DNA from 2 places in the Clostridioides sp. LIBA-6822 genome. Region 2 is predicted to be linked to the other one. Evidence: a T-box and tRNA genes for the amino acid it is inferred to sense, from the RefSeq annotation. Region 2 holds a T-box; the other holds one or more tRNA genes.
What was found. The T-box of region 2 lies ahead of ileS (isoleucine--tRNA ligase). A T-box ahead of a tRNA ligase gene usually reads a tRNA of that ligase, here a tRNA-Ile.
Positions count from the first base shown of each region.

Region 1: it encodes a tRNA-Ile, which carries the amino acid that the T-box ahead of ileS (isoleucine--tRNA ligase) is inferred to sense. The anticodon was not compared.

Region 1 is NZ_CP196995.1:13,213-18,678, forward strand. It holds rRNA gene ACTG48_RS00065 (23S ribosomal RNA) at 1-2,281, shown strand, start outside; rRNA gene rrf (5S ribosomal RNA) at 2,482-2,598, shown strand; tRNA gene ACTG48_RS00075 (tRNA-Leu) at 2,604-2,692, shown strand; tRNA gene ACTG48_RS00080 (tRNA-Ile) at 2,704-2,780, shown strand; rRNA gene ACTG48_RS00085 (16S ribosomal RNA) at 2,891-4,393, shown strand; tRNA gene ACTG48_RS00090 (tRNA-Ala) at 4,449-4,524, shown strand; rRNA gene ACTG48_RS00095 (23S ribosomal RNA) at 4,836-5,466, shown strand, end outside.
Region 2 is NZ_CP196995.1:3,084,093-3,089,558, forward strand. It holds gene ileS (isoleucine--tRNA ligase) at 1-2,064, opposite strand, end outside; T-box leader at 2,155-2,387, opposite strand; gene ACTG48_RS14960 (DivIVA domain-containing protein) at 2,561-3,088, opposite strand; gene ACTG48_RS14965 (YlmH family RNA-binding protein) at 3,123-3,908, opposite strand; gene ACTG48_RS14970 (YggT family protein) at 3,919-4,176, opposite strand; gene ACTG48_RS14975 (cell division protein SepF) at 4,195-4,653, opposite strand; gene ACTG48_RS14980 (YggS family pyridoxal phosphate-dependent enzyme) at 4,693-5,397, opposite strand; gene ACTG48_RS14985 (biotin/lipoyl attachment domain-containing protein) at 5,407-5,466, opposite strand, start outside.

The DNA.
Region 1 (5,466 bases), 1.3 Mb from region 2:
ACGAGTTACGTTAAGTAGCAAGGTTAAGCACTTAAGGTGTGGAGCCGTAGCGAAAGCGAGTTTTAACTGAGCGTTCAGTTACTTGACGTAGACCCGAAACCGGGCGACCTACCCATGAGCAGGATGAAGCGAAAGTAAAATTTCGTGGAGGTCCGAACCCACGAGCGTTGAAAAGCTCGGGGATGACTTGTGGGTAGCGGTGAAATTCCAATCGAGCCCGGAGATAGCTGGTTCTCCCCGAAATAGCTTTAGGGCTAGCCTCAAGGTGAGAGATACGGAGGTAGAGCACTGAATGTCCTAGGGGGTATTGCACCTACCGAAGACTATCAAACTCCGAATGCCGTCATCTTATACTTGGGAGTCAGACTGTGGGTGATAAGATTCATAGTCGAAAGGGCAACAGCCCAGATCGTCAGCTAAGGTCCCTAAATGTAAGTTAAGTGGTAAAGGATGTGGGATTGCACAGACAACCAGGATGTTGGCTTAGAAGCAGCCACTCATTCAAAGAGTGCGTAATAGCTCACTGGTCGAGTGATCCTGCGCCGAAGATTTCCGGGGCTAAAACTTACTACCGAAGCTACGGCATCATTATGATGGGTAGGGGAGCTTCCCATACGGGTTGAAGCATGACCGTAAGGACATGTGGACAGTATGGGAGTGAGAATGTTGGCATGAGTAGCGAGATGTGGGTGAGAATCCCACAGGCCGTAAACCCAAGGTTTCCAGGGGAAGGTTCGTCCGCCCTGGGTTAGTCGGGACCTAAGCTGAGGCCGAAAGGCGTAGGTGATGGACAACAGGTTGATATTCCTGTACTACCGATAACCGTTTGAGAGATGGGATGACACAGTAGGATAAGCTAAGCACACTGTTGGTTATGTGTGCCCAAGCATTGAGGCAGTCAGAGTAGGTAAATCCGCTTTGATAATGCTGGGATGTGATGGGGAGCGAAATTTAGTAGCGAAGTAGCTGATTTCACACTGTCAAGAAAAGTCTCTATCGAGGTTAAAGGTACCCGTACCGCAAACCGACACAGGTGGGTGAGGAGAGTATCCTAAGGCCCGCGAGAGAACTGTTGTTAAGGAACTCGGCAAAATGACCCCGTAACTTAGGGATAAGGGGTGCCACCATCCGGTGGCCGCAGAGAATAGGCCCAAGCGACTGTTTACCAAAAACATAGGTTTCTGCTAAGTCGCAAGACGATGTATAGGAGCTGACGCCTGCCCGGTGCTGGAAGGTTAAGGGGATCTGTTAGAGTAATCGAAGCAGTGAACTTAAGCCCCAGTAAACGGCGGCCGTAACTATAACGGTCCTAAGGTAGCGAAATTCCTTGTCGGGTAAGTTCCGACCCGCACGAAAGGCGTAACGATTTGGGCACTGTCTCAACAACAGACTCGGTGAAATTGTAATTCCGGTGAAGATGCCGGATACCTGCGACAGGACGGAAAGACCCCATGGAGCTTTACTGTAGCTTGACATTGGGTCTTGGTACTACATGTACAGGATAGGTGGGAGGCTTTGAAACCAGGACGCCAGTTTTGGCGGAGCCATCCTTGGGATACCACCCTTGTAGTACTGGGACTCTAACCATAGGCCATGAATCTGGTCTTGGGACACTGTCAGGTGGGCAGTTTGACTGGGGCGGTCGCCTCCCAAAAGGTAACGGAGGCGCTCAAAGGTTCTCTCAGTACGGTCGGAAATCGTACGTAGAGTGTAAAGGCAAAAGAGAGCTTGATTGCAAGACATACAGGTCGAGCAAGGATGAAAATCGGACTTAGTGATCCGGTGGTTCTGCGTGGAAGGGCCATCGCTCAACGGATAAAAGCTACCCTGGGGATAACAGGCTTATCTCCCCCAAGAGTCCACATCGACGGGGAGGTTTGGCACCTCGATGTCGGCTCATCACATCCTGGGGCTGTAGTAGGTCCCAAGGGTTGGGCTGTTCGCCCATTAAAGTGGTACGCGAGCTGGGTTCAGAACGTCGTGAGACAGTTCGGTCCCTATCCGTCGCAGGCGTAGGAAATTTGAGAAGACCTGTCCTTAGTACGAGAGGACCGGGATGGACGTACCTCTGGTGTACCAGTTGTTCTGCCAAGGGCATGGCTGGGTAGCTATGTACGGAATGGATAAGCGCTGAAAGCATCTAAGCGCGAAGCCAACTTCAAGATAAGATTTCCCACCGCAAGGGTAAGACCCCAGAAAGACTATCTGGTTGATAGGTCGAAGGTGTAAGTGCAGCAATGTATTTAGCTTATCGATACTAATAGGTCGAGGACTTGACCAAATTATTTGATGTTCATTCAGTAAAATATATGTGTAGTTTTTAGAGTGCTAACTCTATATGTTTAAACTTGTCAAAAATTATAGATTTTTAGTAGTTTTATAAACTAAAAAATCGAATAAAAAAAGTATTGACATAATAAGACAAAGATGTTATTATAATACTTGTCTTAGAAAAAAGTTAAATGAAAATTTAGACAATAATCTGGTTATAATAGCAGAGAGGATACACCTGTTCCCATTCCGAACACAGAAGTTAAGCTCTCTAGCGCTGATGGTACTTGGTGGGAAACTGCCTGGGAGAGTAGGACATAGCCAGGTGATGTGCCGAAGTGGCGGAACTGGCAGACGCACAGGACTTAAAATCCTGCGGGACTTACCTCTCGTACCGGTTCGATTCCGGTCTTCGGCACCACAAATTATTGTGGGCCATTAGCTCAGTTGGTTAGAGCGCCCGGCTCATAACCGGTAGGTCTGGGGTTCGAGTCCCTGATGGCCCACCACAATAATTTAAAGAACTTTGAAAATTAAACAGTAGGTTAATTTATAAAACAAGAAACAAACCATAAAGCCAGATATTTTGATAACAATAGTATCTGAGCCTGATAAACTTTTATTTGAGAGTTTGATCCTGGCTCAGGATGAACGCTGGCGGCGTGCCTAACACATGCAAGTTGAGCGATTTACTTCGGTAAAGAGCGGCGGACGGGTGAGTAACGCGTGGGTAACCTACCCTGTACACACGGATAACATACCGAAAGGTATGCTAATACGGGATAACATATTTGAGAGGCATCTCTTAAATATCAAAGGTGAGCCAGTACAGGATGGACCCGCGTCTGATTAGCTAGTTGGTAAGGTAACGGCTTACCAAGGCGACGATCAGTAGCCGACCTGAGAGGGTGATCGGCCACATTGGAACTGAGACACGGTCCAAACTCCTACGGGAGGCAGCAGTGGGGAATATTGCACAATGGGCGAAAGCCTGATGCAGCAACGCCGCGTGAGTGATGAAGGCCTTCGGGTCGTAAAACTCTGTCCTCAAGGAAGATAATGACGGTACTTGAGGAGGAAGCCCCGGCTAACTACGTGCCAGCAGCCGCGGTAATACGTAGGGGGCTAGCGTTATCCGGATTTACTGGGCGTAAAGGGTGCGTAGGCGGTCTTTCAAGTCAGGAGTGAAAGGCTACGGCTCAACCGTAGTAAGCTCTTGAAACTGGGAGACTTGAGTGCAGGAGAGGAGAGTGGAATTCCTAGTGTAGCGGTGAAATGCGTAGATATTAGGAGGAACACCAGTTGCGAAGGCGGCTCTCTGGACTGTAACTGACGCTGAGGCACGAAAGCGTGGGGAGCAAACAGGATTAGATACCCTGGTAGTCCACGCTGTAAACGATGAGTACTAGGTGTCGGGGGTTACCCCCCTCGGTGCCGCAGCTAACGCATTAAGTACTCCGCCTGGGAAGTACGCTCGCAAGAGTGAAACTCAAAGGAATTGACGGGGACCCGCACAAGTAGCGGAGCATGTGGTTTAATTCGAAGCAACGCGAAGAACCTTACCTAAGCTTGACATCCCAATGACATCTCCTTAATCGGAGACTTCCCTTCGGGGACATTGGTGACAGGTGGTGCATGGTTGTCGTCAGCTCGTGTCGTGAGATGTTGGGTTAAGTCCCGCAACGAGCGCAACCCTTGTCTTTAGTTGCCATCATTAAGTTGGGCACTCTAGAGAGACTGCCAGGGATAACCTGGAGGAAGGTGGGGATGACGTCAAATCATCATGCCCCTTATGCTTAGGGCTACACACGTGCTACAATGGGTAGTACAGAGGGTTGCCAAGCCGTAAGGTGGAGCTAATCCCTTAAAGCTACTCTCAGTTCGGATTGTAGGCTGAAACTCGCCTACATGAAGCTGGAGTTACTAGTAATCGCAGATCAGAATGCTGCGGTGAATGCGTTCCCGGGTCTTGTACACACCGCCCGTCACACCACGGGAGTTGGAGACGCCCGAAGCCGATTATCTAACCTTTTGGAAGAAGTCGTCGAAGGTGGAATCAATAACTGGGGTGAAGTCGTAACAAGGTAGCCGTATCGGAAGGTGCGGCTGGATCACCTCCTTTCTAAGGAGAATTGCCTACTGTTTAATTTTGAAAGTTCTTTATGAACTTCATATTTGGGGGTGTAGCTCAGTTGGGAGAGCACTTGCCTTGCAAGCAAGGGGTCAGGAGTTCGACTCTCCTCATCTCCACCATTTAAGAGCATATTACTTAAATCTTTGATTTATCTAGTAGACTCTTACATTGCACTTTAAGCTTATTTTTATACAAGCCTTGTGCATTAGCACCTTAAGCAACAGAATAAACTGAACGAATGTGAAGTTTGTTTGTTGGCGACGTGCGTTAGCACTTTAAGCAACGGGATTTATCCGTTGGCGTTGTGCGTTAGCACTTTGAAAACTGCATATATATTTAGTGATATGACATCTAATTTGTAATATATAAAGCTGATAACTTTTAAAAATTATCAAGTTGATAGACTTTAATCTATCAAACCTTTTTAACTGGTCAAGTTATTAAGGGTGCAGGGCGGATGCCTTGGCACTAGGAGCCGATGAAGGACGTGATAAGCTGCGATAAGCTTCGGGGAGTTGCACGTAAACTTTGATCCGAAGATTTCCGAATGAGGAAACTCACTTAGAGTAATGTCTAAGTATCATTAAGTGAATACATAGCTTAATGAGGGGAACTCAGGGAACTGAAACATCTAAGTACCTGAAGGAAGAGAAAGAAATTCGATTCCGTAAGTAGCGGCGAGCGAACGCGGAATAGCCCAAACCAATAAAGTTTTCTTTATTGGGGTTGCGGACATATCATAACGAAGAGGTATCGTAATTGAAGAGGTTTGGAAAGACCCACCACAGAAGGTAATAGTCCTGTATGTTAAACGAGAAAACTTCAGATATGATCCAGAGTACCACGGGACACGTGAAACCCTGTGGGAAGCAGGAGGGACCACCCTCCAAGGCTAAATACTACCTAGTGACCGATAGCGTATAGTACCGTGAGGGAAAGGTGAAAAGAACCCCGGGAGGGGAGTGAAATAGAACCTGAAACCCTGCACTTACAAGCTGTGGAAGCACATTTCTTGTGTGACCGCGTACTTTTTGTAGAACGGGCCAACGAGTTACGTTAAG
Region 2 (5,466 bases):
ATTATTAAACTTAGATAGTATCCATCTATCAAGTTCTGGTCTATCTTTATATTCTACAAAGAATTCAGTTGGATTTATATCATCTGTATTTGCATATAAAGTGAAGAAGTTATATACATTCTTCATAGTTCCTATAAATTTACTTTGTATTTCTTTTAATCCATCCATATCAAATTTAGTTGGAGTCCATGGTGGAGAAACATATAGTAGATACCATCTTAATGCATCTGCTCCATATTGATCAAATAACTCCATTGGATTTACTGTATTTCCCCTTGATTTACTCATTTTCTTTCCATCTTTATCAAGTACAAGGTCTGGAACTAAAACACTCTTATATGGTGCTTTTCCTAATACAAATGTTGATACTGCAAGTAATGAGTAGAACCAACCTCTAGTTTGGTCTATACCTTCTGATATATAATCAGCTGGGAATAATTGGTCAAAGTTCTCTTTATTTTCAAATGGATAGTGGTGTTGAGCAAATGGCATAGCCCCACTATCAAACCAACAGTCTATAACTTCTGTTACTCTTGTCATTGGTTTTCCACATTTTTCACATTTTAAATGTATATCATCTACATATGGTCTATGAAGTTCAACTGTCTCTGGATTTACATCTTCTATAGCTTTTTCAGCTAATTCAGCTCTTGAACCTACTGAATCTGTATGACCACATTCACATCTCCATATAGGAAGTGGAGTTCCCCAATATCTAGTTCTTGATATTGCCCAATCATTTAGATTTTCTAACCAGTTTCCAAATCTCTTTTCACCTACAAAGCTTGGGAACCATTTTACGCCATTGTTATTTTCTATTAATTTATCTTTAAGTTTAGTCATCTCTATATACCAGCTTGGTTTTGCATAGTATACTAATGGAGTTTGACATCTCCAACAATGTGGATAATTATGAACTACTTTTTCTTTACTATATAACTTATTTTCAGAAGCTAGCCATTTTATTATTTCAACATCTAGCCCATCTTCCATTACAAATTTACCTTCCCAAGGAGTAGCTGTAAATTTACCAGTTTCATCTACTGGTTGTACAACTGGTAAATCATATCTCTTACCTGTGTTATAGTCATCTTCACCAAATGCTGGTGCTGTATGAACTATTCCAGTACCATCTTCAGTAGTTACATAATCCCCTACTGTAATGAAAAATGCTTTTTTGTCAACTTCTACAAAAGGCATTAATTGTTCATATTCTAATCCTTCTAGGTCTTTACCTTTCATTTCTTCTAAAACTTCATAGTCTTCACCTAGTACTTTATTAGCTAGAGGTTTAGATACATAATATACCTCGTCACCTTTCTTAACTTTTAAGTAATCAACATCAGCATTTACTGTTAATGAAACATTTGATGGTAAAGTCCATGGAGTTGTTGTCCATGCTAAGAAATATTCATCAGCATCTTTTTTCTTAAATTTAGCTATAACTGTATTAGTTTTTACTTCTTTATACCCTTGTGCAACCTCATGACTAGCAAGACCAGTTCCACATCTTGGGCAATAAGGAAGTATTTTATGCCCTTCATAGATATATCCTTCTTTGTTGAATTTATTAAGTATCCACCATACAGACTCTATATAGTTATTATCTAAAGTTATATATGGATTATCTAAATCAACTTCGTAAGCCATTCTCTCAGTCATTATTCTCCATTGTTTTTCAAATGAGAAAACTGATTCTCTACATTTTTGGTTGAATTCAGCTATTCCATATTCTTCTATTTGCTGTTTACTAGTAAGACCTAATTCTTTCTCTACTTGTATTTCAACTGGTAATCCATGTGTATCCCAACCAGCTTTTCTCTTTACTTGATAACCAGACATTGTTTTATATCTACAAACTGAATCTTTAAGTGTTCTAGATAAAACATGGTGTACTCCAGGATTTCCATTTGCTGTTGGAGGCCCTTCATAAAATACGAAACTTGGGTCATTTTCCCCTTTTTCTAAAGTTTTTTCAAGTATATTTATATCTTTCCAATAATCAAAAACTTGTGCTTCTGCTTGTTTTACTGAACTGTCCACTAATGGCTTAAATTTCGCCATGTAAATCACCCTTTCCTATAAATATTATAATTCCAAATTTTTTTATTCTTTCACATAAATTTAAATACTAAAAAACTCGCCCCCTTTAAACAAAGGGACGAGTTATAAATCGCGTTACCACCCTAATTCTATATGTGAACTTAATGCTATCCACATATAACACTCTAATAGTATAACGGTACTAACCGGCACAGCTTAATAGAATTTAATCGTTCAGCCTGCAGCTCAAGAGTGATTTTTATCTTTATAAATTCATTGGTTCTCAGCATACCCAATTCTCTGTAAAATTATCTAAAGATAATTGTCTCCATCAACGCTTTTAAAAATTTATCTGTGTTTATATGAAATTCTATAACAAATAATTTGAATAGTCAATATATTTTTGAAAAATATAATAATTTCTATTTTTCTTACATTTTTATCCTATTTTTAATTTTTGTTATAGATTTCTCAAACTTCCACAACAATTTCACCTAAAATCAAATAAATTATAGGCTTATTCTAGAGTTGTAGCAGCTTCATCATTACTATAATTATACACTGTTGTTCCTTCAAATGCATTTACACATTTTTCATCTACATCATAAAAAATCTCATCAACACTTCTTATTTCATCTTCTAATAATGACTTAAATTTATTTCTAAATATCTTAAATTCTTTAACTAAAGCATCATACTCTTTTCTTATTTCTATAACACGGTTATTGGCTTGTTCTATAATTTGTCTAGCTTTTAAATCTGCCTCTTCAACGATTATTTTAGCTTTTTTATTAGCCGCGCTACAAGTGTCTTCTGCTGCACTTTGAGCAGTTATTAGAGTAGCTTTTAATGTTTCTTCAATATTTTCATACTTATTTACTTGGTCTTGATATAATCCTAATTTTTCTTTAAGAGCTGTATTTTCTCTACATAGAGATTCATAGTCTTCTTTGATGATATCTAAAAACTCATCAACCTCTTCGTCTCTATATCCTCTTAAACCTTTTTTAAACTCTTTATTTTCTATCTCAATTGGAGTTAGCATTACATTTCCTCCCAGCTATAATTTAAATTAGTCCTTATACAATTAATCTTGCTTGAACTTTTATTTTACCTTTTTTAGTAATATCTCCTATTTGTGTTACATTAGCTCTTCCTTTGCCTCTAATAGAAATCAAATCATCATTTTTAACTATTTTAGACGTTGAAGTTATCTTTTCATAATTGACATGGACTTTTTCTCCATTTATGTATTTTGCACTATCTTGTCTAGATATATTGTAAAGACCACTTATGACACAATCTAACCTATCTGAAGATACTGTAAATGATACTTCCTTATATTTTGAAGAACTATTAACAATGTTTTCTCTGGAAATTTCCTTTACAATTACATTATTTCTTGAAACTTTCTCCAAATTCACGATTATAAAATCGCAAATATCACTACTTACAATTACTTGACAAAAGCTATCATGTATAATTATATCTCCAATTTTTTCTCTTTTTATACCTAGACTCATAATTGCTCCTAAATAATCTTTATGAGATATATTTTTAAATTTGAAATTCCCTTCTATCTGTAAAAATCTAAGAGTATCCTCTATATCTTCATATTCCATGTAAAATGGATAAATAAATACAGTGCTTCTTTCAGCTTGTTCATAACCTCCATCCACACTGTATTTTATTTCATTTGTAGAATTCAATATAGCTACAGCATTTTTCACTTCATATGGATTAAGAAACTCAGTAAACTTAACATCATAGTTTTTTATACAACTATTAGCCTTGTCTATTACTTTAAACATTTTATTTTTCAAGTCTATATCCTTTATGTGATTTGTTAATTTTAATTTATCCATTTCTATCACCTTAGAATATAACCAACACTAATTGTCTTAGGAACATCAATAATACTATCGCAATTAAAGGAGAAAAATCTATAGGTCCATTTGTATATCTATACATTATAGACCTTATTGGTCCTTCTATTGGCTCTGTAAGATTTTCTAAAATCTCGAAAATTTTGCTTTGTCTTCCATTTGGAAACCAAGTCATCAAGCTTTTTATAACTATCATCCATGCTATTATATCCAAAAGATAATAAAGTGCAATTCTTATTGTTCCCATATATTAACCGCCTTTTTACTATTTATTTTGCCAAGGGAAGAATGCTTTACTTTCTAATTCTTTTTTCATATTTGCATCTATATCCACATTGTTAGGAGCTAGTATAAATATTGATTTAGAAACCTTTTGTATACTTCCATCTAAAACATAAACCGCCCCATTCATAAAGTTAAATATAGATTTACGAACTTCAGAATTAGTCAACCCTTCCAAATTCACTATAACTGCCCTTCTTTGTTTTAGATGGTCTGCTATAGTTGCAGCTTCATCATAAACTTTAGGTTCAACTATTACAACTTTCATTTGACTCGTTGTATGTAAATTTACAATTTTATTTGCTTTTGCAGTACTAAAGCCACTATTTATTTCTTCTTCTTGAACTATATCGTCCATCCCACCTTCATATTCTTCTTCAATGTAATCTTCTTCTTCATCAACTATCCAGTTCTTAAATTTAGATATTATTCCATTTGACATTATTAACTTCCTCCTTAGAATTTATTCAGATTTGAGTAATTATTTTTTATTGTAGTTTCTTTCTCCAAAGATTGATGTTCCAACCCTAACAATGGTAGCCCCTTCCTCTATAGCAATCTCATAATCGTGACTCATTCCCATTGACAAAACGTCCATTCCTACATTAGGTATGTTTAGCTCTTTTATTCGTGTTGATAAATCTTTAAGACCTTTGAATACACCTCTTATTTCATTTTCATCTTCTACAAAAGGTGCCATTGTCATTAGACCTTTTATTTTTATATTTTTATATTTTTCTGACACTTCTTTGACAAAACCTACAACTTCTTCTTTATCAAGTCCATGCTTAGATTCTTCTTTAGATATATTCACTTGTACTAAGCAATATATTTCTCTATTTATTTGCTCTGCACGTTTTTGAATCTCTTCACATAATGCAATTCTATCTAAAGAATGTATCATACAAACTTTATCTATTATGTACTTAACTTTATTTGTTTGCAAAGTCCCTATCAAGTGCCAGTTTAATTTGTCACCTATAATATCGTACTTTCTGGCTAATTCTTGTGGTTTATTTTCACCAGCAGAAGTAATGCCTTCATTCATTGCCTCATTAACTAAATCTACATCAACAGTTTTTGTGACTGCTAAAAGGGTTATTTCTTCACTCTGTCTATTTACTTTTTTTGCAGCTTTGTCAATCTTACTTTTTATCTCAGATAAATTATCTTTAATAGAACCCATTATTATCACCTACTTTATCCTTATATTTGTGTTTATACAATTAGGTCTTAAAATTATTTTGTCATATAG